4 regions of the Streptomyces sp. NPDC008086 genome follow, and region 2 is predicted to be linked to each of the others. Evidence: riboswitches for the same ligand, from Rfam matches in the RefSeq annotation. Region 2 holds a riboswitch; each other region holds the start of a gene.
What was found. A riboswitch is a leader RNA that binds a small molecule or an ion and turns the genes downstream of it on or off. The one in region 2 is predicted to bind cobalamin.
Positions count from the first base shown of each region.

Region 1: it holds a riboswitch for cobalamin, as region 2 does, so the genes downstream of both, metE (5-methyltetrahydropteroyltriglutamate--homocysteine S-methyltransferase) here and cobN (cobaltochelatase subunit CobN) in region 2, are expected to answer to the same signal.
Region 3: it holds a riboswitch for cobalamin, as region 2 does, so the genes downstream of both, ACFZBP_RS02540 (energy-coupling factor ABC transporter permease) here and cobN (cobaltochelatase subunit CobN) in region 2, are expected to answer to the same signal.
Region 4: it holds a riboswitch for cobalamin, as region 2 does, so the genes downstream of both, ACFZBP_RS29665 (cobalamin biosynthesis protein) here and cobN (cobaltochelatase subunit CobN) in region 2, are expected to answer to the same signal.

Region 1 is NZ_JBIBIA010000001.1:667,435-674,495, forward strand. It holds gene aceA (isocitrate lyase) at 1-673, shown strand, start outside; gene aceB (malate synthase A) at 773-2,365, shown strand; gene ACFZBP_RS02990 (3-hydroxybutyryl-CoA dehydrogenase) at 2,362-3,231, shown strand; cobalamin riboswitch at 3,466-3,624, shown strand; gene metE (5-methyltetrahydropteroyltriglutamate--homocysteine S-methyltransferase) at 3,812-6,130, shown strand; gene ACFZBP_RS03000 (ABC transporter substrate-binding protein) at 6,548-7,061, shown strand, end outside.
Region 2 is NZ_JBIBIA010000003.1:300,841-307,901, forward strand. It holds gene cobN (cobaltochelatase subunit CobN) at 1-2,929, opposite strand, end outside; cobalamin riboswitch at 2,960-3,105, opposite strand; gene cobG (precorrin-3B synthase) at 3,188-4,453, shown strand; gene ACFZBP_RS11605 (precorrin-8X methylmutase) at 4,443-5,087, shown strand; gene ACFZBP_RS11610 (precorrin-2 C(20)-methyltransferase) at 5,084-6,571, shown strand; gene ACFZBP_RS11615 (HoxN/HupN/NixA family nickel/cobalt transporter) at 6,583-7,061, opposite strand, start outside.
Region 3 is NZ_JBIBIA010000001.1:561,551-568,611, forward strand. It holds gene ACFZBP_RS02520 (DUF58 domain-containing protein) at 1-341, shown strand, start outside; gene ACFZBP_RS02525 (transglutaminaseTgpA domain-containing protein) at 338-2,674, shown strand; gene ACFZBP_RS02530 (LysR substrate-binding domain-containing protein) at 2,681-3,592, opposite strand; gene ACFZBP_RS02535 (Rid family hydrolase) at 3,665-4,054, shown strand; cobalamin riboswitch at 4,083-4,291, shown strand; gene ACFZBP_RS02540 (energy-coupling factor ABC transporter permease) at 4,321-5,034, shown strand; gene ACFZBP_RS02545 (energy-coupling factor ABC transporter substrate-binding protein) at 5,031-5,405, shown strand; gene cbiQ (cobalt ECF transporter T component CbiQ) at 5,412-6,161, shown strand; gene ACFZBP_RS02555 (ATP-binding cassette domain-containing protein) at 6,158-7,012, shown strand.
Region 4 is NZ_JBIBIA010000008.1:487,944-495,004, reverse strand. It holds gene ACFZBP_RS29680 (GH25 family lysozyme) at 1-203, shown strand, start outside; gene ACFZBP_RS29675 (anion permease) at 381-1,619, shown strand; gene ACFZBP_RS29670 (hypothetical protein) at 1,663-1,884, shown strand; cobalamin riboswitch at 1,994-2,136, shown strand; gene ACFZBP_RS29665 (cobalamin biosynthesis protein) at 2,237-3,178, shown strand; gene ACFZBP_RS29660 (cobyric acid synthase) at 3,175-4,710, shown strand; gene ACFZBP_RS29655 (putative cobaltochelatase) at 4,707-6,773, shown strand; gene cobO (cob(I)yrinic acid a,c-diamide adenosyltransferase) at 6,773-7,061, shown strand, end outside.

The DNA of each region.
Region 1 (7,061 bases), on a different contig from region 2:
CATCCGTACCCTCAACGCGGCCCGTCTCGCCGCCGACATCGCCGACACGCCGACGGTGATCATCGCCCGCACGGACGCGCTGGCCGCCAACCTGCTGACCAGCGACGTCGACGAGCGCGACGCCGAGTTCGTCACCGGTGAGCGCACGGCGGAGGGCTTCTACCGGGTCCGCAACGGCATGGCGCCGGTCATCGCCCGTGGCCTGGCCTACGCCCCGTACGCGGACCTCATCTGGGTCGAGACCGGCACCCCGGACCTCGCCCAGGCCCGCGAGTTCGCCGAGGCCATCCACGCCCGGTACCCGGACCAGATGCTGGCCTACAACTGCTCGCCGTCCTTCAACTGGAAGGCCGCGCTCGACGACGAACAGATCGCCAAGTTCCAGCGCGAACTCGGCGCGATGGGCTACAAGTTCCAGTTCATCACCCTCGCCGGCTTCCACTCCCTCAACCACGGCATGTTCGACCTCGCCCGCGGCTACGCCGAGCACGGCATGACCGCCTACGTCGACCTCCAGGAGCGGGAGTTCGCCGCCCAGGCCCACGGCTTCACCGCCGTCAAGCACCAGCGTGAGGTCGGCACCGGTTACTTCGACCTGGTGTCGACGGCCGTCAATCCTGCCTCTTCCACGACCGCGCTGGCCGGGTCCACGGAGGAAGAGCAGTTCCACTAGGCCACCAGGCCGGACACCCGCCATCCGGCCGGCCCTCGGCCGAGCGGAGGGGGACGAACCGTCTCCTCCCCCTCCGCTCCCATCCCTCAGGAGAGCCCGATGTCCACCACCGCACTCACCCACCACGTCCGCGTCCTCGCCGCTCCGGGACACCGGCACGACGAGATCCTCACCCCCGCCGCCCTGGACTTCATCGGCCGCCTGGCCGAGGCGTTCGAGCCGCGTCGGCGGGACCTGATGAAGGAACGCCGTCGGCAGGTACTACGGCTGGCGTCGGGCTCGCCTCTCGACTTCCCCATGGTCACGGCCGCTGTGCGCAACGACCCGACCTGGCGGGTGGCACCGCCCGCGCCCGGTCTGACCGACCGGCGCGTGGAGATCACCGGGCCGCCCGACCGGCGCATGGCCGTCAACGCCCTCAACTCCGGTGCCAAGGTGTGGATGGCCGACTTCGAGGACGCCACCGCGCCCCTCTGGGACAACGTCATCGGCGGCCAGCTCACCCTGCTCGACGCTGTCGAGCGCCGCATCGACTTCACCACACCGGAGGGCAAGGAGTACCGGCTCGGCGAGGAACTCGCCACCATCGTGGTCCGGCCGCGCGGCTGGCACCTCGACGAGGAGCACCTGACGTACGACGGCCGGCCCGTGCCCGCCGCCCTCGTCGACTTCGGCCTGTACTTCTTCCACTGCGCCCAGCGTCAGATCGACGCCGGGTACGGCCCGTACTTCTACCTCCCCAAGCTGGAGAACCGCTACGAGGCCCGCCTCTGGAACGACGTCTTCGTGCTCGCCCAGGAGTTGCTCGGTATTCCGCGCGGCACGATCCGGGCCACCGTTCTCATCGAGACGATCACCGCCGCGTTCGAGATGGAGGAGATCCTCTACCAACTGCGCGAACACAGCTCCGGACTCAACGCGGGCCGCTGGGACTACCTGTTCAGCCTGATCAAGACGTTCGGCCACCGCACCGATTTCCTCCTCCCCGACCGGGCGAAGGTGACGATGACGGCCCCCTTCATGCGGGCCTACACCGAACTCCTCGTCCGCACCTGCCACCGGCGCGGCGCCCACGCCATCGGCGGCATGGCCGCCCACGTGCCCGGCAAGGACCCCGCCGCGAACGAGGCCGCGCTCGCCAAGGTCCGGCTGGACAAGGAGCGCGAGGCCGAGGACGGCTTCGACGGCTCCTGGGTCGCCCATCCGGGACTCGTCCCCGTCTGCCGCGAGGTCTTCGACGGTGTCCTCGGTGACCGCCCCCACCAACTGGACCGAACCCGTGACGACGTCGAGGTGACGCCGGCCGACCTGCTGTCGGTGCGCCGGATCAGCGGGCCGCCCACCCCGGAGGGCGTCCGCACCAACGTCTGCGTCGCGTTGCGCTACTTCGCCGCCTGGGTGCGCGGGCAGGGCGCGGTCGCCATCAACGGCCTGATGGAGGACGCGGCCACCGCCGAGATCGCCCGCGTCCAGATCTGGCAGTGGCTACGGCACCGGGTCATCGACCGGGCGACAGTGGAGGAGATCCTCTACGACGAGGTGGCAGCGCTCGGCGCCGAGTACCCGTGGGCACCGGTGGACGACATCCGCGCCCTCTTCGAACGGACCGCTCTCGTCGGCGAGTTGCCGCTGTTCTTCACCCCGGACGCCTACACCCGGCACCTCGTGCGAGGGACGGAGGCCCGGGCATGAGCGCGGCGATCGGACGCGTCGGCGTCGTCGGCGGCGGGCAGATGGGCGCGGGCATCGCCGAGGTGTGCGCACGGGCGGGGCTCGACACCGTGGTCTGCGAGGCGGACGCCATCGCCGCCCGCGCCGCCCGCGACCGGATCGCGGGCTCCCTGGACCGTGCCGTGCTACGGGGCAAGCTGACGCGGGAAGCCGCCGGCGACGCCCTCGCCCGGCTCGTCTTCACCAGCAGCCTGGACGACCTCGCCGACCGGCAGCTCGTCGTCGAGGCGGTCATCGAGAACGCCGACGCCAAGACCGAGATCTTCGCCGCGCTCGACAAGATCGTCGAGGATCCGGAGGCGGTGCTAGCCACCAACACCTCCTCCCTGCCGGTCATGCGGCTCGGCATGGCCACCAGCCGCGCCGACCACGTGATCGGGCTGCACTTCTTCAACCCTGTGCCCGTACTGCCCCTGGTAGAGGTCGTGACCTCGCTGCACACGTCGGCCGCGACGACGACCGCGGTGGAGGACTTCGCGACCCGGACCCTCGGCAAGACGGTGATCCGTTCCCAGGACCGGGCGGGCTTCGTCGTCAACGCGCTCCTCATCCCGTATCTCCTGTCGGCGATCCGGATGGCCGAGTCCGGCTTCGCCACCGCCACCGACATCGACGCCGGCATGGAGCTCGGCTGCGCCCATCCCATGGGCCCACTGAAGCTGGCGGACCTGATCGGCCTGGACACCGTCGCCTCCATCGCCGAGTCGCTCTACGACGAGTTCAAGGAACCCCTCTACGCCCCTCCCCCGCTCCTCCAGCGCATGGTCGAGGCGGGACTGCTGGGCCGCAAGACCGGCCGGGGCTTCCACACCTACGACCAGGGCTGAGGGCCTGGTACGACGCGGGCTGAGGGGCCCGCACCGCCGCAGGGGTGAGGGTCCCGCGCGGCGCGACTGGGAAGGGCGGGAAGCGCGAGTGCGGCGCTTCCCGCCTTCGGCGCTCCTCCTCCACCGTGCTCTGTGTCACCTTCCAGATCCTGGACCGCCCCCTTGCCCGACGGGCGACACCCCGTAGGGTGGCCGGAGCAGCTGGTTCGCCCCGCCCGCCAGGCGGGGTGTCGCAAGAGGGAACCCGGTGGGAATCCGGGACTGCCCCGCAGCGGTGAGCGGGAACGACCGCCGTCATACGCACTGGGTCCGACGTACCGGGCCTGGGAAGCGACGGCCAGTAGGTGTCCTCCTCGGTGAACGACGAGGGCGTGCCCACGAGTCCGAAGACCTGCCACCTGCCCGTGCGCGGACCGTTCCGCGCGCGGAGATCTCGGTGACCTCGAGGGCGGGTCGGCGTACATACCAGGCGGACGACCGCGCTGTGCCGCGCGAGGTCGGTTCCGTCCGGTTCGTCACCCCTTCGCGTTCTCGTCCCGTCTCCGGGATCTCAGGGAATCGTCTCGCGAAGGAGATCTCCGTGACCAGCAAGTCCGCAGCCGCGGCAGCACGGGCCACCGTGTACGGCTACCCCCGCCAGGGCCCGAACCGGGAACTGAAGAAGGCGATCGAGGGCTACTGGAAGGACCGCGTCACCGCCGACGCCCTCCACTCCACCGCCGCCGATCTGCGCGCCGCCAACTGGCGGCTGCTCGCCGACGCCGGCGTCCACGAGGTGCCGACCGGTGACTTCTCGTACTACGACCACGTCCTCGACACCACCGTCATGGTCGGCGCGATCCCCGAGCGCCACCGCGCCGCTGTCGAAGCCGACGCCCTTGACGGCTACTTCGCCATGGCCCGTGGCACCCAGGATGTCGCGCCGCTGGAAATGACCAAGTGGTTCGACACCAACTACCACTACCTCGTACCCGAGTTGGGCCCGGACACGGTGTTCACGGCCGACTCGACGAAGCAGGTCGCCGAGCTGAGGGAGGCCCTGGCGCTGGGCCTGACCGCCCGCCCGGTCCTGGTCGGCCCCGTCACCTACCTGCTCCTCGCCAAGCCCGCGCCGGGCGCTTCCGCGGACTTCGAACCGCTGACCCTGCTCGACCGCCTGCTGCCGGTGTACGCCGAGGTGCTCGCCGACCTTCGCGCGGCCGGCGCCGAGTGGGTGCAGCTGGACGAGCCCGCCTTCGTACAGGACCGCACCCCGGCCGAGCTGAACGCCCTCGAGCGCGCCTACCGCGACCTCGGGGCACTGCCCGACCGGCCGAAGCTGCTGGTCGCGTCGTACTTCGACCGGCTCGGCGAGGCGCTTCCCGTCCTGGCGAAGGCCCCCGTCGAGGGACTCGCCCTGGACTTCACCGAGGCGGCCGCGGCCAACCTCGACGCGCTCGCCGCCGTCGGCGGGCTGCCGGGCAAGCGCCTGGTCGCCGGTGTCGTCAACGGCCGCAACATCTGGATCAACGACCTGTCGAAGTCCCTCTCCACCCTCGGCACCCTGTTGGGCCTCGCCGACCGGGTCGACGTCGCCGCCTCCTGCTCCCTCCTCCACGTGCCCCTCGACACGGGCCTGGAACGGGACATCGAACCGCAGATTCTGCGCTGGCTCGCCTTCGCCCGGCAGAAGACCGCCGAGATCGTCACCCTCGCGCGCGGCCTCGCCCAGGGCACCGACACCATCAGCGCCGAACTCGCCGCCAACCGCGCCGACCTGGCCTCCCGCGCGAGCTCGCCGATCACCCGCGACCCAGCCGTACGCAACCGTGCCGAGGCCGTCACGGACGCCGACGCCCGCCGCTCCCAGCCGTACGCCGAACGCGCCACGGCGCAGCGCGCCCACCTCGGGCTGCCGCTGCTGCCGACCACGACCATCGGCTCGTTCCCGCAGACCGGCGAACTGCGCGTCGCGCGGGCGGACCTGCGCGCAGGCCGGATCGACACCGCCGGCTACGAGGAACGCATCAAGACCGAGATCCAGGAAGTCATCTCCTTCCAGGAGAAGACCGGCATCGACGTCCTGGTACACGGCGAGCCCGAACGCAACGACATGGTCCAGTACTTCGCCGAACAGCTGACGGGGTACCTGGCCACGCAGCACGGCTGGGTCCAGTCGTACGGCACCCGCTACGTCCGCCCGCCGATCCTGGCCGGGGACATTTCCCGCCCCGAGCCGATGACGGTGCGCTGGACGTCGTACGCCCAGTCCCTCACCGACAAGCCGGTCAAGGGCATGCTCACCGGGCCGGTCACCATGCTCGCCTGGTCCTTCGTCCGGGACGACCAGCCCCTCGGCGAGACCGCCCGTCAGGTCGCCCTCGCCCTCCGCGACGAGGTGAACGACCTGGAAACTGCGGGCACCTCGGTGATCCAGGTCGACGAGCCCGCACTGCGCGAGACGCTGCCGCTGCGCGCTGCGGATCACGCCCGCTACCTGGCATGGGCGACGGAAGCCTTCCGGCTCACCACCGCCGGCGTCCGTCCGGACACCCAGATCCACACCCACATGTGCTACGCCGAGTTCGGCGACATCGTCCAGGCCATCGACGACCTCGACGCCGACGTCATCAGTCTGGAGGCAGCCCGCTCGCACATGCAGGTGGCCCGGGAGCTGGCCGCACACGGCTATCCGCGCGAGGCCGGGCCGGGTGTCTACGACATCCACTCCCCGCGCGTCCCCAGCGCCGAGGAAGCCGCCGGGCTGCTCCGCACGGGCCTGAAGGCGATCCCGGCCGAGCGGCTGTGGGTCAACCCCGACTGCGGCCTGAAGACCCGCGGCTGGCCCGAGACCCGCGCCTCGCTGGAAAACCTCGTCACCGCCGCCCGCACGGTCCGAGGCGAGCTGCCCGCCTCCTGACCGTAGGTCTTAGTGGGCCGGGACGCCACGAGCGTCCCGGCCCCGGACGCGCGGCGCCGCCACGACCAAGGCATGAAGAGGGCCCAACGCCCTGGGTCATGTTCCAGTGATGCTTCCCTCTCAACGACGCACCCTGCGAACCGGCGCCAGAAATCCCCGTCCTCTCGAATTCCAGGTCCCGGGCCAACGCCTCCCGCGGCTCCTCATCACCGTCGGGCTTGCCCGCCAGGCAGACAGCGGATCTCCCACGGGCCGGGGAGGCATTCAGCTACGTCGTCATGTGTTCGTCCTCACGTGTCATCCGCGGTTCTGAGCGGTTCAGAAGTCAGGTCCCGGTGGCGGCGCGGCAGGTCCTCGATCGCGCCGCGCAGACAGTCGACAGTGCAGCCGATGACGTCGGGCGCCTAGGGTCGCGGTATGCGCATCGTCTCCCTGCTGCCCGCCGCGACCGACATCGTGGCCGAGCTCGGCCTCGTCGATCGGCTTGTGGGCCGGACCCACGAGTGCGACTGGCCACCCGCGGCGGTGACCGGCGTACCGGTCGTGACAGGTGCCGAGTTCACCCCGGACGACCTCACCAGCCGCGAGATCTCCGACGCCGTGGGCGGCTCGGCGCACTCCGGCTCGTCCCTCTACATCCTCGACACCGAGGCCCTGGCCGCGCTCCGTCCGGACGTCGTCCTCACCCAGGACCTGTGCGACGTGTGCGCCGTGTCGTACGAGAAGGTGAGCCGGGCCGTACGTGTCCTGGACGCCGACACCCGCGTCCTCAGCCTGGAGCCGCGCACCCTCGACGACGTACTGGACTGTCTGGTCACGGTCGGCGACCTGCTAGGTGTGCGGGAACGGGCCGAGCGGCGTCGGGCGGAGCTGTGGGCTCGACTCGACCAGGTGCGCGGTGCCGTGGCGGGGCGGGACCGGCCGCGCGTCG
Region 2 (7,061 bases):
CGCGGGAGTCGATGAGCTGCAGCAGTCCGGCACCGTAGGTCCCCGGGCGGGAGCCGAAGATGCGGGTGGTGGCGCGGCGTTCGTCGCCGTGGGCCGCGAGGTCGGCCTGGACGTGGGCGCGGACGTGGTTGGCCTCGGCGGGCTCCTCCAGCGAGGCGGCCAGCCGTACGGCGTCGTCGAGCAGGCCGATCGTGTGCGGGAACGCGTCCCGGAAGAAGCCCGAGATACGCAGGGTCACGTCGATGCGGGGGCGGCCCAGCTCCTCGTACGGGATGGCCTCCAGGCCCGTCACCCGGCGCGAGGCGTCGTCCCAGACCGGGCGGACGCCGAGCAGCGCGAGGGCCTCGGCGACGTCGTCGCCCGCCGTGCGCATCGCGCTCGTGCCCCACAGGGAGAGACCGACGGAGGTGGGCCAGTCGCCGTTGTCGGTGCGATAGCGCTCCAGCAACGAGTCCGCGAGGGCCTGGCCGGTCTCCCAGGCGAGGCGGGACGGGACGGCCTTGGGGTCGACGGAGTAGAAGTTGCGGCCCGTCGGCAGGACGTTGACCAGACCGCGCAGAGGTGAGCCGGACGGGCCGGCGGGGACGAAGCCGCCATTGAGGGCGTGCAGGGCGTGGTCGAGTTCGGCGGTGGTGGCGGCGAGGCGCGGGACGACCTCGCGGGCGGCGAACTCCAGGATGGCGGCGACCTGTTCGCCGTGCTCGGTGGGGACGGCGGCCGGGTCCCAGCCCGCGTCGTCCATCGCCTGGACCAGGGCGCGGGCCTTGTCCTCCGCCTCGTCGGCCGTGGTACGGGTCGCGGCGGACTCGTCCAGACCGAGGGCCTCGCGCAGGCCGGGCAGAGCGGTGGTGCCGCCCCAGATCTGGCGGGCGCGCAGGATGGCGAGGACGAGGTTGACTCGGTCGGCGCCCTGCGGCGGAGCGCCGAGGACGTGCAGGCCGTCGCGGATCTGGGCGTCCTTGACCTCGCACAGCCAGCCGTCGACGTGCAGCAGGAAGTCGTCGAAGCCGTCGTCGTCGGGGCGGTCGGCCATGCCGAGGTCGTGGTCGAGCTTGGCGGCCTGGATGAGGGTCCAGATCTGGGCGCGGATGGCGGGGAGCTTGGCCGGGTCCATGGAGGAGATCTGGGCGTACTCGTCGAGGAGTTGCTCCAGGCGCGCGATGTCGCCGTAGGAGTCGGCGCGGGCCATGGGCGGGACGAGGTGGTCGATGAGGGTGGCGTGGACGCGGCGCTTGGCCTGGGTGCCCTCGCCGGGGTCGTTGACCAGGAACGGGTAGATCAGCGGCAGGTCGCCGAGGGCCGCGTCGGGGCCGCAGGCGGCGGACAGGCCGGCGTTCTTGCCGGGCAGCCACTCCAGGTTGCCGTGCTTGCCGAGGTGAATCATCGCGTCGGCGCCGAAACCGCCGTCCTCGGCGCGGGCCGCGATCCAGCGGTAGGCGGCGAGGTAGTGGTGCGAGGGGGGCAGGTCCGGGTCGTGGTAGATCGCGATCGGGTTCTCGCCGAAGCCGCGCGGGGGCTGGATGAGGATCAGCAGGTTGCCGAAGCGCAGGGCCGCGAGGACGATGTCGCCCTCCTCGTTGCGGCTGCGGTCGACGAACATCTCGCCGGGCGCCGGACCCCAGTGCTGCTCGACGGCCGTCCGCAGCTCTTCCGGCAGCGTGGCGAACCAGCGCCGGTAGTCGGCCGCCGGGATCCGCACCGGGTTGCGGGCCAACTGCTCCTCGGTGAGCCAGTTCTGGTCGTGGCCGCCGGCCTCGATGAGCGCGCGGATCAGCTCGTCGCCGTCGCCGGAGACCAGCCCGGGGATGTCGGTGTCGCCGAAGTCGTAGCCCTCGGCCTTGAGCCGCCTGAGCAGCGCGACGGCGCTGGCGGGGGTGTCGAGGCCGACCGCGTTGCCGATCCGGGAGTGCTTGGTCGGGTAGGCGGACAGGACGAGGGCGAGGCGCTTGTCGGCGGCCGGGATGTGCCGAAGCCGGGCGTGGCGTACGGCGATTCCGGCGACGCGCGCCGCGCGCTCGGGGTCGGCGACGTAGGCGGGCAGGCCGTCGGCGTCGATCTCCTTGAAGGAGAACGGCACGGTGATGAGCCGGCCGTCGAACTCGGGTACGGCGATCTGGCTGGCGGCGTCGAGCGGGGAGACGCCCTCGTCGTTCTCCTCCCACGCGGACCGGGGTCCGGTCAGGCACAGGGCCTGGAGGATCGGCACGTCGAGGGAGGTCAGGGCGCCCGCGTCCCAGGACTCGTCGTCGCCGCCGGCGGACGCCTCGGCGGGCTTGGTGCCGCCCGCGGCGAGCACGGTGGTGACGATGGCGTCGGCGGCGCGCAGTTCGTCGATGAGTTCGGGCTCCGGGGCCCGCAGGGAAGCGACGTACAGCGGCAGCGGCCGGCCGCCCGCGTCCTCGATCGCGTCGCACAGGGCGCCCACGAACGCCGTGTTGCCGCTCATGTGGTGGGCGCGGTAGTAGAGCACGGCGATCGTCGGGCCGTCGGCCCGGGACTCGCGCTCCAGCGGGCCCCAGCTGGGGGCGGCCGCCGGTGCCTCGAAGCCGTGCCCGGTGAGCAGGACCGTGTCCGACAGGAAGCGGGCGAGCTGCTCCAGGTTGGCCGGACCACCGTGGGCGAGGTAGGCGTGGGCCTCGGCGGCGATGCCGACCGGCACCGTGGAGGCGGCCATCAGCTGGGCGTCCGGGGCCTGTTCGCCGGTCAGGACGACGACCGGGCGGCCGTCGGCGAGGAGCAGGTCGAGGCCTTCCTGCCAGGCGCGCAGACCGCCGAGGAGGCGTACGACGACGAGGGCGACGCCGTCGAGGAGCGCGGGCAGGTCGTCGAGCGGGAGCCGAGCGGGGTTGGCGAAGCGGTAGGGCACGGGGCCGTTCGCCGCGCGGGCGCTGAGCAGGTCGGTGTCGGACGTCGACAGCAGAAGGATCATGCGGCGTCGGCCTTCCTCGGGGTGTCCGCGCCCCGGGTGGTGTCTGACGGCGGGAGTTCCTGACTCACCCGACCCTGGCGGGGTGGGCTCACAGTGGCGGGACCGCGCCGGATTCGCACCGGCTTCCTCCCCTGTCGCCGTCGTGGCGGTGGCGGACCGGATGATCCACCGAGAAGCATAGTAAGGGCCACGGGACCAGCCGTCGGCATGCGGAGGCGGCGGCATACGGTCACCGGGACGGTCGGTATGCTCGCCGCCATGTCCACGCCCTCCATCCGACCGTCGTCCCAGGCCACAGGGGTCACACGGGACCGCGACGACGCATGCCCGGGCGCACTGAGGCTGCACACGGCGGACGACGGCGCACTCGCCCGGATCCGGATTCCCGGGGGTGTGCTCCAGGTCGGTCAGGCGGTGGAACTCGGCCGGGCCGCGTTCGAACTCGGCGACGGGGACCTGCATCTGACGTCCCGGGGCAACGTCCAGCTGCGCGGTCTGCCGACGGGCTGCGGCGGGGAGTTGGCGAGCCGGCTGGAGGCGGCCGGGCTGCTGCCGTCGTGGCGGCACGAACGGGTACGCAATGTGGTGGCCTCGCCGCTGTCCGGGCTGGACGGGCGCGGCCACGCCGACGTACGGCCGTGGCTGCGGGCGTTGGACGAGCTGCTGTGCGCGAGCGAGGCGGCGGCCCGGCTGTCCGGGCGGTTCCTGTTCGCGCTCGACGACGGGCGCGGGGACGTCGCCGGGCTCGACCCGGACGTGACCCTGCGGGCCGCGCCGGACGGGGCCGTGTGGCTGCGGGTCGGGGTCGCGGATTCCGTGGCGGTCCTGACCGCCGATGACGCGCCTCGGGCGGCGCTGCTGGCCGCCGAGGTGTTCCTGGAGGCGAGTGCCGGCCAGGTCTGGCGGGTGGCCGAACTCCCGCTCCCCGTCGATGAGTTGGCGCACGAGGTCGTACGACGGCTGGGGGCCGGACATGCCTCGCCGGCCTGGCCGCCGGTGAGCGGGCCGTCCCCCTCCCCCGGTGTCGTCACCGGCCCCGACGGCACGACGAGCCTGTCCGTCCTCGCCCCGCTGGGCCGCCTCACCGCCGCCCAGTGGACCGCGCTGACGGCGACCGCGTCAGATGAGCTGCGGCTGACACCTTGGCGTGGAGTGATCCTTCCCACAGTGCGCTCCGACCGGCTTCCCGGCCTAGACTCCGTCGGTCTGATCACGGCCCCGGACTCTCCCTGGCTCGGTGTCGGTGCCTGCATCGGACGGCCCGGTTGCGCCAAGTCGCGGGCGGACATCCGTTCGGACGCGGCCGCGTCGCTCACCGCGGGCGGCGGGCTGCCGGCGTACTGGTCCGGCTGCGAGCGCCGTTGCGGTCGTCCGCGCGGCGATCACGTGGACGTCGTCGCGGCCCCGAACGGCGGCTACCTGATCTCCGTCGTGGAAGCCGGCCGGGTCCGCGCCACGACGACGACCGACCATCCATCGAGGCTCGCCGCCGACCTGGCGGCGGCCCGCACGCATGACCTGTAGGAGCACGGTGTTCGAGTACGAGAAGGACGGTGCGGCCATCTACCGCCAGTCCTTTGCCACCATCCGCGCGGAGGCGGACCTCGCGGGCCTGCCCGCCGACGTCAGTCAGGTCGCGGTCCGGATGATCCACGCCTGCGGGATGGTCGACCTCGTGCGCGACCTCGTGTACTCGCCGGGAGTGGTGGCGCGTGCCCGGGAGGCCCTGCGGGCCGGTGCGCCCATCTTCACCGATGTGCAGATGGTGGCCAGCGGGGTGACCCGCAAGCGGCTGCCCGCCGGCAACGACGTGCTGTGCACCCTGTCCGACCCGGCCGTGCCCGAGCTGGCCGCGAAGATGGGCACCACGCGCAGCGCGGCCGCCATGGAGCTGTGGCGGGACCGGCTGGAGGGTTCGGTGGTCGCCGTCGGGAACGCGCCGACCTCGCTGTTCCGGCTCCTGGAGATGATCGAGGAGGGCGCTCCCCGCCCGGCCGCCGTCATAGGTGTGCCGGTGGGGTTCGTGGGGGCCGCCGAGTCGAAGGAGGCGCTCGCGGAGCATCCGTCGGGACTTGAGCACCTGATCGTCCGTGGCCGACGCGGAGGCAGCGCCATCGCCGCCGCCGCGCTCAACGCGATCGCGAGTGAGGAAGAGTGAGCGGGAAACTGTACGGCGTCGGGCTGGGCCCCGGCGATCCGTCGTTGATGACCGTGCGCGCGGTGGAGGTCATCGCCGAGGCGGACGTGATCGCGTACCACAGTGCGCGGCACGGGCGGTCCATCGCCCGTTCGATCGCGGCGAAGCACATCAGGGAACGGCACATCGAGGAGCGGCTGGTCTACCCGGTCACCACCGAGACCACCGACCACCCCGGCGGCTACCAGGGCGCCATCGACGACTTCTACACCGAGGCCGCCGCCCGCCTCGCCGCGCACCTCGACGCCGGCCGGACGGTCGCCGTCCTCGCGGAGGGCGACCCGCTCTTCTACGGCTCCTACATGCACATGCACAAGCGGCTCGCGGACCGCTACGACACCGAGGTCGTCCCCGGGGTCACCTCCGTGTCGGCCGCCGCCGCCCGTCTGGGCACCCCGCTCGCCGAGGGCGAGGAGGTGCTGACGATCCTGCCGGGCACCCTGCCCGAGGAGGAGCTGACCGCCCGGCTCGCCGCCACGGACGCCGCGGTGGTGATGAAGCTGGGCCGCACCTTCACCAAGGTCCGCGGCGCGCTGGAGAGTGCGGGCCGGCTGGGCGAGGCGCGGTACGTCGAGCGGGCCACGATGAGCGGTGAGCGGCTGGCCGAACTGGCCGACGTGGACCCGGAGTCGGTGCCGTACTTCGCGGTCGCCGTGCTGCCGAGCCAGGTCGACGCCGAGCCCGCCGTACGGGAACTGGGCGAGGTCGTCGTGGTCGGGACCGGTCCGGCCGGTCCGCTGTGGCTGACGCCCGAGACCCGGGGTGCGCTCGCCGCCGCCGACGACCTGGTCGGCTACACCACCTACCTGGACCGGGTGCCGGTCCGTCCCGGCCAGCTCCGGCACGGCTCGGACAACCGGGTCGAGGCCGAGCGGGCCGAGTTCGCGCTGCAACTGGCCCGGCGGGGGCGGCGGGTGGCCGTCGTCTCCGGGGGTGACCCGGGGATCTTCGCGATGGCCACGGCCGTCCTGGAGGCCGCCTCGGCGGAGGAGTACGCGGACATCCCGGTGCGGGTGCTGCCGGGGGTGACCGCGGCCAACGCGGCCGCCGCGCGCGCGGGCGCCCCGCTCGGGCACGACTACGCCACCATCTCCCTCTCCGACCGGCTCAAGCCATGGGAGGTCATCGCCGAACGGCTGCGCGCGGCGGCCTCGGCGGATCTGGTGCTGGCCCTGTACAACCCGGGCTCGCGCAGCCGCACCTGGCAGGTGGCCAAGGCCCGCGAACTGCTCCTCGAACACCGGGCTCCAAAGACTCCGGTCGTGGTGGCGCGGGACGTCGGCGGGTCCGGGGAGCGGGTGCGGATCGTGCGGCTCGCCGACCTCGATCCGGCCGAGGTCGACATGCGCACGATCCTGCTGGTCGGTTCCTCGCAGACGCAGATCGTACGGCGCGGGGACGGCGAGGACGTCGTCTGGACGCCGCGCCGCTACCCGGACGCGTGACGCGGGGGCGCCTACTCGGCTCCCTGTTCGGCGGGGACCGGTCCCCGCCGGGCGGGGGTGGGTCCCTGTTCGGCGGGGGTGGGTTCCTGGGCCATCCCCGCCGTCCACTTCTCCTCGATCCGGCCGACCTTCCACACCAGCAGGGCGACGGCCCAGGTGGCGAAGAACAGGGCGACGACGACGTATCCGATGACGTTGAGGTCGAGTCCGGAGACCCGGTCCCAGAAGGCGCCGTGCAGGTGCGCCTTCTCGGCGACCAGGCCCAGCAGTTCTACGGTGCCGATGATGAGGGCGACGGCGACCGACAGGCCGGTGACGGTGAGGTTGTAGTAGACCTTGCGGACCGGCTTGGAGAAGGCCCAGCCGTAGGCGAAGTTCATGAACGAGCCGTCGATGGTGTCCAGCAGCGACATGCCGGCCGCGAACAGCACCGGCAGGCACAGGATCGCGTACCAGGGCAGACCCGAGGCGGCGCCCGAGCCGGCGAGGA
Region 3 (7,061 bases), on a different contig from region 2:
AAGGCTCGGGCGACGACGGCGAGGCGCTGCTGGACGCGCTGGCGGTGGTGCGCCGCTCGGACCTGACGTCCCTGGCCGCCGCGTTCGAAGGCCGCCCGGGCGGTGGGCGAGGGAACAACGGGACGCTGGTCGTGGTCACCGGCACGGGCGACAGCAGGGGGCTGGGCGCCGTCGAGGGCGTACGGGGCCGCTTCGACCGGGTGACGGTGGTGCGCGCCGGGGCCGTCGCGCAGGGCACGGGCGACGAAGTCGGGGCCGGACCTGGCTCCGACGTTCCGCAGTTGCGGGTCGCCTCGCTGGACGAACTGCTCGCCGGATGGCGCCGGGAGGCCGTGCGATGAGCACCACGGCCCCGGTGGCCGTCCCGGCGCCGCGGAGCGACGTACCCGAGCGGACCGGCGGTGTCGCCGGGAAGCCGGAAGGGCCGCAGGAGGCGGACCGGGCGCGACGGCTGTGGTCGCTGCTGCCGGTGGCCGCGCTGTCCGGTGCCTCGGGGTACGGGTTCGCCCGGGTCTTCCCGCCGTCCGAGCTGCTTCCGGTGCTGGCGGTGGCCGTGTTGGCCCCGGTCGTCCTGTCGGCGGTGCTGTCGGGTCTGCTGCGGCGCCGGCCCCGACGCGAGGAACGCGCCGACCGCCCCACCCTGCCGTTGTGGCCGTCCGCGCTGCTGACCGTCGTCGCGTGGGCCGTCGTCGTCAGTGCGACGCTCTTCCACGAGGTGAGCGACGGTCTGCCCGGCGCGGCCGCACTGCGCGCCGCGTGGTCCGCGCTGCTCGACGCGCCGCACGCGCTGCTCTCCACCATCCTGCCCGCGCCCGGCGCCAAGGAGTTGCTGGTGCTGCCGCACGCCGTCGTCTGGGCAGCCACCGCGGTCGGCGCGGAGCTCGCCCTGCGGACCCGCGCCCCGCTGCTCCCCGCCCTCCCCGCGGTCCTCGCCTTCGGCCTCTCCCTGGTGCTCGGCGCGGACGGCCCGGGCTCGTCGTACCCGGCGGCGGGCGCGCTGGCCGGGGCCGCCGCGCTGCTGGTGCTGGTGCGTTCACGGGGCCGGCTTCCGCTGCGGGCGATGGCGCTCCGGCTCCCGGCCGTGGCCGCGCTCGGCGGCGTCGCGGCGCTGCTGGGCCCGCACCTTCCCGGCCTCGGCTCTCCGTACGACCTGCGGGAGGCGGTCACACCGCCGACCGAACGGCCGCGGTCCGTCAGCCCGTTGGACCAGGTCGCGGCCTGGCTCCGCAACGGCGACGAGCAGGTCTTCACCGTACGGACCTCGGGCGCGGCCCCCGGCAACTACCGGCTGGCGGTCCTCGACCGGTACGACGGGACGACGTGGACCAGCAGCGCCGGGCTGACCCGTACCGGCGGCCGGGTCCCGCAGGAGAAGGGCACCGACCAGGATGCGGCAGGGCGGGCCAAGACGCTCGAACAGCGTGTCACCGTGCGGTCGTTGCCCGGCATCTGGCTGCCCGCCGCCGACCGGCCCTCGTCCGTGACCGCGCCCGAGGGCACCTCCCTGTCCGTCGACCCGGACAGCGGGATGCTCTCCACGGGCACCGCCGTCCCGAGCGGCTTCACCTACACCGTGACCTCCCGCCGGCCCGAGTACCACGCCGACCGGCTGCGGTACGCGGCCACCGCCCACGACCCGGCCCGGGTGGCCCTTCCCGCCGTGGACGCGGCCGGGCAACCGATCCCTTCCGTACGGTCCTTCAGGACCATCGCCGAACGGGTCACCCGGGGCGCCACCCACCCCTACGAGCGGGCCGTCCGCCTGGCCGACTGGCTGCGTGCGACCTACCGGCTCGACCCGGGGGCGCTGCCCGGACACACCTACCGGAGCCTGGAGTTCTTCCTGGCGGACGGCGGGCGCGGCACGTCCGAGCAGTTCGCCGCCTCGTTCGCGGTCCTGGCCCGCACCCTGGGCCTGCCCACCCGGGTGGCCGTGGGCTTCCGCCCGGGTACCCGGACCGGTTCCGGCACCTGGCAGGTCCGGGGACAGGACGTGCTGGCCTGGCCGGAAGTCAGGTTCGCCGGGGTCGGCTGGGTGCCGTTCCAGCCGACGCCCGGGGAGGCGGCGCAGGGCCGCTCCGGCGCCGCGTCGGCTGCGGAGCCGGAGGAGCGTCAGCAGGGGGACCGGGAGAGCACCAGGCCGACGCCGCCGTCGACGCCCCCGCGCACGCCCGCGGAGGCGGCCCCCGCCGGGGGTGGCTCCGGTGCCGGTATGCCGCCGCTGTGGCTCACCGTCCCGCTCGCGGTGCTGCTCCTCGCCACGGCGTATGTGCTGTACGCGCTGTGGCTGCCGTACAGGCGGCGCAGCGGACGGCGCAACGGGCCGGACGCGCGGCACCGGGTCCTCGGGGCCTGGCGGCAGATCGAGGACCGCCTCACGGAGATCGGCCTTCCCGCCACGGGAGCGCACACCGCGCAGGAGATCGCCGCGTTCGGCGCGCGGCACGTGGGCGGCACCGTGGGGCGGCGCCTGCCGGACCTGGCGACCCTGGTCAACGAGGTCGAGTACGCGGGCCGCAGACCCGACAGCGCGGCCGCCGACGCCGCGTGGTCGGACTGCGACGCGCTCGAAAGGACCGTCCGGGCCCGCGTCCCGCACCGCACCCGTCTGTTCCGGCTCCTGCGCTCCGCCGCCCCTCGCCGACCGCGCGGGGGCCGGCCTCGCGCGCGGTGACGGGCATCACTGGAGCCGGTCCGGCCGATCCTGGCTGACCGCTGCCAGCAGGTGTGCGACCAGCGGGTTCGGGTCGCCCGCGCGCCAGGCGACGGCCACGCGCGTGCGGGCGTCGCCGGGCTCGATCCTGCGGAAGGCGACGCCTTTGAGGCGGATACGGCGGATGCTCGCCGGTGCCAGGGAGACGCCGAGGCCGGTCTGCACCAGGGCGCACACGGTCTGCCACTCCACGGCGTGCTGGACGGTCCGAGGCGTGAAGCCGGCTTCGGCGCACAGGCCGGTGATCCGGTCGTACAGCTGCGGGCCGACCGCGCGCGGCAGCAGCACGAAGGGCGAGTCCGCCAACTGCGCGAGCTGTACGGTCCGTTGCGCGGCCAGCGGATGGGCGGACGGCAGGACGGCCACGAACGGCTCGCTGAGCACGGTTGTGAAGCCGAGCTCCGGCTGGTCGGCGGGAGGTTCGCGCAGGAGGCCGACATCGATGGCCCTGTCGTGCAGGGCGGCGATCTGCGGCGCGGTGGTCATCTCGTGGATGTCCAGACGTACGCCGGGGAACCGGTCCCGGAAGGTGCGCAGCAGGCCGGGCAGCACGGTGAGGGCGAGGGAGGCGGCGAAGCCGAGGCGCAGGGTGCCGGCCCGGCCGCTGCCGACGGCGCGGGCCGCGGCCAGGCCGTCCGTGACGTCGGTGAGGGCGCGCCGGGCGGCGGGGAGCAGTTCACGGCCGGCCGGGGTGAGCGTGACGCCTCCTGGCGCGCGGTGGAACAGGGCGTGGCCGACCTTGTCCTCCAGGCGTCTGATCTGCTGGCTCAGCGGTGGCTGGGCGATACCGAGACGGGCGGCGGCGTGGCCGAAGTGGAGTTCCTCGGCGAGCACGACGAACGCGTGCAGTTGGGGCAGGGGCAGTTCCGGTCGGTTCATACGCCCAGGGATATCAGGTCATGCCCTCTGCAGTATTAGACGTATCTGCGCTGGTCACCTAGCGTGCGGCGCATGACAGAGCGACGTGCGATCCTCAGCGGCTCGACCTTCGAGGAGCAGATCGGCTATGCCCGTGCCGTGGTCGACGGTGACTGGGTGCATGTGTCCGGGACGACCGGGTTCGACTACGGCACGATGACGATCTCCGACGACGTGGTGGAACAGGCGGAGCAGTGCCTGCGCAATATCGGGGCCGCGCTGGCCGAGGCGGGATGCGCTTTCTCGGATGTGGTGCGAGTGCGGTATCTGCTCCCCGACCGTGCGGACTTCGAGCCCTGCTGGCCGGTTCTGCGCCGCTGCTTCGGTGAGGTCCGGCCGGCCGCCACCATGCTCAGGTGCGGTCTCGCCGACCCTCGTATGAAGATCGAGATCGAGGTGTACGCGCGTCGGCCCCTCCCGTAGCGCCCCTTTCACGCCCCCTGGGCGCGCTTGTCAGCCACCCGGTCCGGGCACTACTGTCACCACGCCTTGGTGAACGGGAAACCCGGTGTGATGCCGGTGCGGCCCTCGCCACTGTGAATCGGGAAGTCCGGCTCCGGCCCTCACGGGCAGCCACTGGGTCCTTCGGGACCCGGGAAGGCGGAGCACGGGCGGTGGTACCCGTAAGCCAGGAGACCGACCAGGGCGCGTCAACCATCCACGAGGTGCTGGAGAGGGTCTGCTGAGCCATGCACATAGCCGAGGGTTTCCTGCCTCCGGCGCACGCGGTCGCCTGGGGCGTCGCGTCCGCGCCCTTCGTCGTCCACGGCGTCCGTTCACTCACCCGTGAGGTCAAGGAGCACCCGGAGAGCACGCTGCTCCTCGGCGCCTCCGGAGCCTTCACGTTCGTCCTGTCCGCGCTGAAGCTGCCCTCGGTGACGGGCAGTTGCTCGCATCCCACGGGCACCGGTCTGGGCGCCATCCTGTTCCGGCCGCCGATCATGGCGGTGCTGGGCACCATCACCCTGCTCTTCCAGGCGCTGCTGCTCGCGCACGGCGGTCTGACGACGCTCGGCGCCAACGTCTTCTCGATGGCGATCGTCGGCCCCTGGGCCGGATACGCGATCTACAAGCTGCTGCGGCGCTACGACGTGCCGCTCATGGTCGCCGTGTTCTTCGGCGCCTTCCTCGCCGACCTGTCCACCTACTGCGTGACCAGTGTCCAGCTGGCCCTCGCCTTCCCCGACCCGAGCAGCGGATTCCTGGGCGCGCTCGGCAAGTTCGGCTCCATCTTCGCCGTCACCCAGATCCCCCTCGCGGTGAGCGAGGGACTGCTCACGGTGCTCGTGATGCGGCTGCTGGTGCAGTCCAGCAAGGGCGAACTGACCCGGCTGGGCGTGCTCCTGGCCAGGAAGCAGTCCCGGACCGAGAGCGGGACCGAGACCGAGGCGGTGGCCCGATGAGCAGGAACACGAAGATCAACATTCTGCTGCTGGTCGTCGTGGCCGCCCTCGCCGTGCTGCCGCTGGCCCTCGGCCTCGGCGACCACAAGGAGGAGCCGTTCGCGGGTGCCGACGCCGAGGCGGAGACCGCGATCACCGAGATCGAGCCGGACTACGAGCCGTGGTTCTCGCCGCTGTACGAGCCGCCGTCCGGTGAGATCGAGTCGGCGCTCTTCGCCCTCCAGGCCGCCCTCGGCGCCGGGGTCCTCGCCTACTACTTCGGTCTGCGCCGGGGTCGGCGGCAGGGCGAGGAGCGGGCGCTGGAGCGGGTCGGCGGCGCGGAGAGCGCGGCCGGCGCGACCGCCGAGGAGTCCACGGCCGAGAGGTCCTGACCTCTCGTGCTGCCGATCGACGCGGCGGCGCACAGCAGTCGCTGGCGCCGCCGTCACCCCGTGGACAAGGCCGTGCTCGGGCTCGGCCTCACCGTGCTCGCCATCTCGCTGCCGCCCTGGCCGGGCGCCGCGCTGGTCCTGGTCACCGCGCTCGCCGTACTGCTGGGTCCGGCGGGCGTGCCCGCGCGACGGCTGTGGCGGGCCTACCGTGTGCCGCTCGGCTTCTGTGTGACCGGCGCGCTCACCCTGCTCGTCCAGGTCGGCGGGCCGGACGGCTTCGTGTCCCTCGCCGCGGAGGGCCCGCTGCGCGCCGGGGAGTTGCTGCTGCGCACCTCGGCGGCCTCGTTGGGCGTGCTGCTGTTCGCCTTCACCACGCCGATGTCCGATCTGCTGCCCCGCCTGGTACGGGCCGGGGTGCCCGCGCCCGTCGTGGACGTCGCCCTGGTGACGTACCGGATGAGCTTCCTGCTCCTGGACTCCGTGCGCCGTATCCGTCAGGCCCAGGCCGCTCGGCTCGGGCACACCAGCAGGGCCGCGGAGTGGCGGTCCCTGGCCGGGCTCGGGGCCACCGCCTTCGTGCGGGCCTTCGACCGGGCCACCCGGCTCCAGGCCGGGCTCGCCGGGCGCGGCTACGACGGCACCCTGCGCGTCCTGGTGCCCGAGGCCCGGGTCTCCGTCCGCTTCACGGCCGCCAGTTGCGTGCTCCTCGCCGCGCTGGCCGCCCTCACCCTCGTACTGGAAAGGGCCCTGCCATGAGCGAGCCCACCGCCCTGGTAGCCCTGCGGGGCGCGTCCTACGCCTACGAGGACGGGCCCGTCGTCCTCAGCGGCCTCGACTTCGACGTCCACGAGGGGCGCGCGCTCGCGCTGCTCGGCCGCAACGGCAGCGGCAAGACCACGCTGATGCGGCTGCTCAGCGGTGGACTGCGCCCACACGACGGCCGGTTGACCGTGGCGGGTGCGCCGGTCACGTACGACCGCAAGGGCCTGACCGGGCTGCGGACGACCGTGCAGCTGGTGGTGCAGGACCCCGACGACCAGCTGTTCGCCGCCTCCGTCGCGCAGGACGTCTCCTTCGGCCCGCTGAACCTGGGCCTGCCCGACGCCGAGGTACGCGCGCGGGTCGACGAGGCGCTCACCGCCCTGGACATCACCGCGCTGGCCGACCGGCCCACGCATCTGCTGTCGTACGGGCAGCGCAAGCGCACCGCCATCGCGGGCGCCGTCGCGATGCGGCCCCGTGTGCTGATCCTCGACGAACCGACCGCCGGGCTCGACCCCGATGGCCAGGAGCGTCTCCTCGCCACCTTGGACGGGCTTCGCGCGGGCGGCACCACGGTGGTGATGGCCACGCACGACGTCGACCTGGCCCTGCGCTGGGCGGACGACGCGGCGCTGCTGACCCCGTCCGGTGTCCGCACCGGACCGGCGCCCACCATGCTGGCCCGCGCCGATCTCCTCCAGCAGGCCGGGCTGCGGCTGCCCTGGGGTGTCGCGGCGGCCCAGTTCCTGCGCGCGCAGGGTCTGCTGGACGACTCCTCGCCCGGTCCGCGCGACGCGGAGGCGCTGGCGGCCCTGGCGGCGGCACCGAGCCCGGCCGAAGGCTGACCTGTCCGGGCGTTGGGCACACGGGTGATACACCCCGCGAGCGCACACC
Region 4 (7,061 bases), on a different contig from region 2:
GCACCGGCGCCAGCCGCGCCTTCGCCTCGAACCACGCACTGTGGATAGCCCGCTACGACTCCGCGACGGCGGGGAGCCTGCCGGCCGGTTGGCGGTTCTGGACCATCTGGCAGCACGACAACGGCAGCGGCAGCCTGCCGGGTGACCAGAATCTCTTCAACGGGTCGATGGCCCAGCTCAGGAAGTTCGCCCGGGGCTACTGAACCCTTGGGGCGCCCGGGCCGTGCGGTGACCGCCGGAGGGGGGCGGAGGGGAGGCCTCCCCTTCCGGACGAACAACCCCCTCTTACGGACACCGTGCGGCCCGCCTCAGTTCATCTTCCGTTCACTCAGGTTACCTACGTTCGTCCAGCCAATGACCTCGAACGATTGCCTGGGTAAATGGAAAACTTCTCGCTGATCCTCGCGATTGTGGTGGTAACCGCACTCGCGTTCGATTTCACGAACGGTTTCCACGACACCGCCAACGCGATGGCCACCACCATCTCGACCGGCGCGCTCAAGCCCAAGGTCGCGGTGGCCATGTCCGCCGTGCTGAACCTTGTAGGCGCCTTCCTCTCCGTGGAGGTCGCCAACACGATCTCCAAGGGTCTCGTCGACGAGAGCGGCATCCGTCCCGAGGTCATCTTCGCGGCGTTGGTCGGCGCGATCCTCTGGAATCTGCTCACCTGGCTGGTGGGCCTGCCCTCCAGTTCCTCGCACGCCCTGATGGGCGGCCTGATCGGCGCCACCATCGCCTCGGCCGGCATGGGCGCCGTCCACGGCGACGTGCTCGTCACCAAGGTGCTGATCCCGGCCATCGCCGCCCCGCTGGTCGCGGGCATCGCGGCGCTGCTCGCCACCCGCCTGACCTACACGCTCGGCAAGAAGGCCGACGGCGAGGCCAGCAAGAAGGGATACCGCGCCGGCCAGATCGCCTCCGCCGGTCTGGTCTCCCTCGCGCACGGCACCAACGACGCGCAGAAGACGATGGGCATCATCACCCTCGCCCTGGTCGCCGGCGGCACCCTCGCCCCCGACTCCGACCCGCCCATGTGGGTCATCCTCTCGGCGGGTCTGGCCATCGCGCTCGGCACCTACCTGGGCGGCTGGCGCATCATCCGCACCATGGGCAAGGGCCTGACCGACCTCCAGCCGCAGCAGGGCTTCGCCGCCCAGACCAGCGCGGCCACCGTCATCCTGGCCTCCTCCCACCTCGGCTTCTCCCTGTCCACCACGCACTCCGTCTCCGGTTCGGTGATGGGCGCGGGCCTCGGCCGCAAGGGCGGCGTGGTCCGCTGGTCGACGGCCACCCGGATGTTCGTCGCCTGGGGCCTGACCCTGCCGGCCGCCGCCCTGGTCGGCGCGCTCGCCGAGTACGTGACGGGCTTCGGCGCCTGGGGCACGGCCCTCGTCGCGGTCTTCCTGATCGGCTCCAGCGCCGCGATCTGGAAGATCTCCCGCCGCGAGGTCATCGACCACACCAACGTCAACGAGACCGAGGAGCCGCCCGGCGTGGTGACCACGGCCATGGCCGCCGTGACCCCGCCCCCGGCGGGCACGACGGCCGAGGACCTGTCGGCCACCATCCCGGCCCCGGCCTCCGAGCCGACGCCGTCGCCCTCGCAGGCCGCGGTCTGACCCCCACCCGGTTACTCCTCCCGGTACTCAAGGAAGAAGAAGCATGAAGATCGACTGGGCGGCTCTCGGCTCCGTCTTCGGCGTCAGCCTCGTGGTCACCGTGGCCCTCGTGGGCCTGTTCACCCTCGGCATCTCGGGTCTGTCCCGCCGCGAACGAGCGGTGGCCCAGGGCGACTCGGCCGCGCTCGCGGTCACGGGCGCCTACGCGTGCTTCGCGGCATGCGCGGCGGCCGTGGGATACGGGATCTACCTGATCGTGGCCTGACCCACGACAGACGCGAACACCCGAGGTGCGGGACGGATCACCGTCCCGCACCTCAGGCGTGTGTGGGCCTTCGCACACTCTCCCGTCGCAGGTCAACGGCAAGTTGACGGCCCTTCCAACCCCGTGGTGGACTTCCGGGGCCAGCTACGGCGGCAGGAGAGGAAGCCGGTGTGAATCCGGCGCGGTCCCGCCACTGTCACCGGGGTAGAAAGCCCCGGGAGCCAGGAACTCTCACCGCCGGACTCGTCGAACCAGGGCGTGGACACCCTGAGTGAGGACAGAACGCGATGCTCGCCTGCCGATCGACACGCAGTTTCAGACCGTCGTCTGACCCCACGGTCGGCTGACCCTGATGCGAGCCGATCGCGTCTTCGCGTACGGCGCCGCCGCCGGACTTCTCGGTGACCTGCTGCTCGGCGACCCTCGCCGGGGGCATCCGGTCGCCGCGTTCGGACGTGCCGCGGGCGCCGTGGAGAGAGTGTTGTGGCGCGACGACCGCGCGCGGGGTGCGGTGCACAGCGCCGTGTGCGCCGGTGGCGCCGTGGCGCTCGGTGCCGTCGCCGCCCGTGTCGTCCGTAGCTCCCCCACCGCTTCCGTCGCGCTGACCGGCGCCGCCACCTGGGCGGTCGTCGGCGGGACTTCGCTCGCCCGGGAGGCCCGCACGATCGGGCGGGCCCTGGAGGCCGGGGACGTCGAGGGCGCGCGGGCGCGGCTGCCGCATCTGTGTGGACGGGACCCGCAGGCGCTCGACGCGGACGGGATCGCGCGGGCCGTCGTGGAGTCCGTCGCCGAGAACACCTCCGACGCGGTGGTGGGGGCGCTGGTGTGGGGGGCCGTCGGCGGGGTGCCGGGGCTGCTCGGGTTCCGGGCCGTGAACACGCTCGACGCCATGGTGGGCCACAGGTCGCCCAAGTACCGCCGGTACGGCTGGGCTTCGGCCCGGCTCGACGACGTGGCCGGATGGCCGGGGGCGCGGCTGACGGCCGTACTCGCCGCCGTCGCCGGGGGCGATCCGCGCGGGGCGGTGCGTGCCTGGCGCGCCGATGCCGCCAAGCACCCGAGCCCCAACGCCGGGCCCGTCGAGGCCTCGTTCGCGGGGGCGCTCGGGGTGCGCCTCGGCGGGACGCTGTCGTACGGCGGGCGGGTCGAGCACCGGCCGGTGCTCAACGGGGCGGGGCGCGCCGTCGCCGTCCAGGACATCGAGCGGGCCGTACGGCTGTCGAAGCGCGTCGGCTGGCTGGCGCTCGGCGTCTGTGCCGCCGCGCGCCGTATCGCGAAGGGACGTACGTCATGACGGGCGGGGGACTTCTCGTCGCCGGCACCACCTCGGACGCCGGCAAGAGCGTCGTCACCGCGGGGATCTGCAGGTGGCTGGTGCGGCAGGGGGTCAAGGTCGCGCCGTTCAAGGCGCAGAACATGTCCCTCAACTCGTTCGTGACGCGCGAGGGCGCCGAGATCGGGCGGGCGCAGGCCATGCAGGCGCAGGCGTGCCGCGTGGAGCCGACCGCGCAGATGAACCCCGTGCTGCTCAAGCCCGGCGGCGAGCGGAGCAGCCAGGTCGTGCTGCTGGGCAAGCCGGTGGGCGAGATGAGCGCGCGCGGGTACCACGGCGGGCGGCAGCAGGCGCTGCTCGGGACCGTGCTCGACTGCCTCGCCGAACTGCGGGACACGTATGACGCGGTGATCTGCGAGGGCGCGGGGTCTCCGGCGGAGATCAATCTGCGGCGGACCGACATCGTCAACATGGGCGTCGCCCGCAGCGCCCGGCTGCCCGTGCTGGTCGTGGGCGACATCGACCGCGGGGGCGTCTTCGCCTCCTTCTTCGGGACGGTGGCGCTGCTCTCCCCCGAGGACCAGGCGCTGATCGCCGGGTTCCTGGTCAACAAGTTCCGGGGCGACGTCTCGCTGCTCGAACCCGGGCTCGACATGCTGCGCGGCCTCACCGGCCGGCACACGTACGGCGTCCTGCCCTTCCGGCACGGCCTCGGCATCGACGAGGAGGACGGGCTGCGGGTCTCGCTGCGCGGGACGGTCCGGGAGTCGGTCGTCGCGCCGCCCGTCGGCGAGGACGTGCTGCGGGTCGCCGTCTGCGCCGTGCCGCTGATGTCCAACTTCACCGACGTGGACGCCCTCGCCGCCGAGCCGGGTGTCGTCGTGCGGTTCGTGGACCGGCCGGAGGAGCTGGCCGACGCGGACCTGGTGGTGCTCCCCGGCACCCGGGGAACCGTGCGCGCGCTGGAGTGGCTGCGCGAGCGGGGGCTCGCGGACGCCCTGGTGCGACGGGCCGCCGAGGGGCGGCCGATCCTCGGGATCTGCGGCGGCTTCCAGGTGCTCGGCGAGCACATCGAGGACGAGGTCGAGAGCCGCGCGGGGCACGTCGACGGGCTGGGACTCCTGCCCGTGCGGGTGCGGTTCGCCCGGGAGAAGACCCTCACCCGGCCCGTCGGCGAAGCCCTCGGGGAGCGGGTCGAGGGGTACGAGATCCATCACGGGATCGCCGAGGTCGGCGGCGGTGATGTGTTCATCTCTGATGACAAAGGACACAGCCTGGACGGGTGCCGGGTCGGTCAGACCTGGGGCACGCACTGGCACGGCTCGCTGGAGTCGGACGGTTTCCGGCGGGCCTTTCTGCACGAGGTGGCGGCCGCCGCGGGCCGACGCTTCGTGCCGGCGCCGGACACGTCGTTCGCCGCGCTGCGCGAGGAGCAGCTCGACCGGCTCGGCGACCTGATCGAACAGCACGCGGACACGGACGCGCTCTGGCGGCTCATCGAGTCGGGCGCGCCGCAAGGACTGCCCTTCATTCCACCGGGAGCGCCCGCATGAGCACACCCTTCCCCTTCACGGCCGTCGTCGGCCAGGACGACCTGCGGCTGGCGCTGCTGCTGAACGCCGTGTCACCGGCGGTCGGCGGTGTGCTGGTGCGCGGCGAGAAGGGCACCGCCAAGTCGACGGCCGTACGGGCGCTCTCGGCCCTGATGCCGGAGGTCCCGGTCGTGGCCGGGTGCCGATTCTCGTGCGATCCCGGGCGGCCCGACCCCGGGTGCCCGGACGGGCCGCACGAGCCGGGAGCGGCCGTCGAGCGGCCCGCCCGTATGGTCGAACTGCCCGTCGGCGCCTCCGAGGACCGGCTGGTGGGCGCCCTGGACATCGAGCGGGCGCTGGCGGAGGGCGTGAAGGCCTTCGAGCCCGGCCTGCTCGCGGACGCGCACCGCGGAATCCTGTACGTCGACGAGGTCAACCTCCTCCACGACCACCTGGTCGACCTGCTCCTCGACGCGGCCGCGATGGGCGCCTCGTACGTCGAGCGCGAGGGTGTCTCCGTACGGCACGCCTCGAAGTTCCTGCTCGTCGGCACCATGAACCCCGAAGAGGGCGAGCTGCGGCCGCAGTTGCTCGACCGGTTCGGGCTGACCGTCGAGGTCGCCGCCTCGCGGGAGCCCGACCAGCGGGTGGAGGTCGTACGGCGGCGCCTCGCCTACGACGACGACCCGGCCGGTTTCGCCGCGCGCTGGGCGGACGACGAGGCCGAGGTACGCGGGCGCATCGCCGCCGCACGGGAGTTGCTGCCCTCGGTGCGGCTCGGTGACGGGGCGCTGCGGCAGATCGCGGCGACCTGTGCCGCGTTCGAGGTGGACGGGATGCGGGCCGACATCGTGATGGCGCGTACGGCGACCGCGCTGGCCGCGTGGGCCGGGCGTACCGATGTGCTCGCCGAGGACGTCCGGCAGGCGGCGCTGCTCGCGCTGCCGCACCGCAGGCGGCGCAATCCCTTCGACGCTCCGGGACTCGACGAGGACAAGCTCGACGAGACGCTTCAGGAGTTCGCCGGCGACGACGAGAACGAGAGCCGGAACGAGGACGAGGGCGACGAGGACCCCGATCCGGACGGGCCCGGCGGGGGCGGCGGGCAGCCGCCTTCCGGACCGGAGGGGCCTGACGGACCTGACGGGCCGCCGGGACCGCGCAGCGGTGACGTGGACGCGCCGCCCGAGGCCGGGGAGGGCGGGCAGCCGCAGGCCCCTGGTGCCGGGGAGCAGCAGCCCGTGCGGGCCTCGGAGCCCTTCCGGACCAAGGTGCTCAGCGTGCCCGGTCTCGGCGAGGGCGCGGCGGGGCGGCGTTCGCGGGCGCGGACCGAGCACGGGCGGACGACCGGTGCGCGGCGCCCCAGGGGGGCGCTGACCAAGCTGCACCTGGCGGCCACCGTGCACGCGGCCGCCCCGCACCAGCGGACGCGGGGACGGTCGGGGCCGGGACTGGTCGTACGGCGCGACGATCTGCGGCAGGCGACCCGGGAGGGGCGCGAGGGGAACCTCGTGCTGTTCGTGGTCGACGCCTCGGGGTCGATGGCGGCGCGGCAGCGGATGTCCGCGGTCAAGGGAGCCGTGCTCTCGCTCCTGCTGGACGCCTACCAGCGGCGGGACAAGGTGGGGCTGGTGACGTTCCGGGGGACGAGTGCCGACGTGGCCCTGCCGCCGACCTCGTCGGTGGACGCGGCCGCGGCCCGGCTGGAGTCGCTGCCGACCGGGGGGCGTACGCCGCTCGCGGCCGGGCTGCTCAAGGCGCACGAGGTGCTCCGGGTGGAGCGGCTGCGGGACCCGGCTCGGCGGGCGCTGGTCGTCGTGGTGACCGACGGGCGTGCCACCGGCGGCCCGGAGCCGGTCGCGCTGGCCGGGCGGGCCGCGCGGCTGTTCGCCGCCGAGGGGATCGCGTCCGTGGTCGTGGACTGCGAGACGGGGTACGTGCGGCTGGGGCTCGCCGGGCAGTTGGCGGGTGAGCTGGGCGGTACGGCGGTGACGCTGGACGAGTTGCGGGCGGACTCGATCGCCGGGCTCGTCAGGGATGTTCAGGGTGGATCGCAGGGTGGGTCGAAGAGGAGGGCCGCGTAATGCCGCAGGGGCAGCCGAGTGTGGTGCCGGACGATGGGCTGACGACGCGTCAGCGCCGTAACCGGCCGCTGGTGATGGTGCACACCGGGGTGGGCAAGGGCAAGTCCACCGCCGCCTTCGGGATGGCGCTGCGCGCCTGGAACCAGGGGTGGCCGATCGGGGTGTTCCAGTTCGTCAAGTCGGCGAAGTGGAAGGTCGGCGAGGAGAACGCGCTGCGGGTGCTGGGCGCCAGCGGCGAGGGCGGCACCGTCGACTGGCACAAGATGGGCGAGGGCTGGTCGTGGGTGC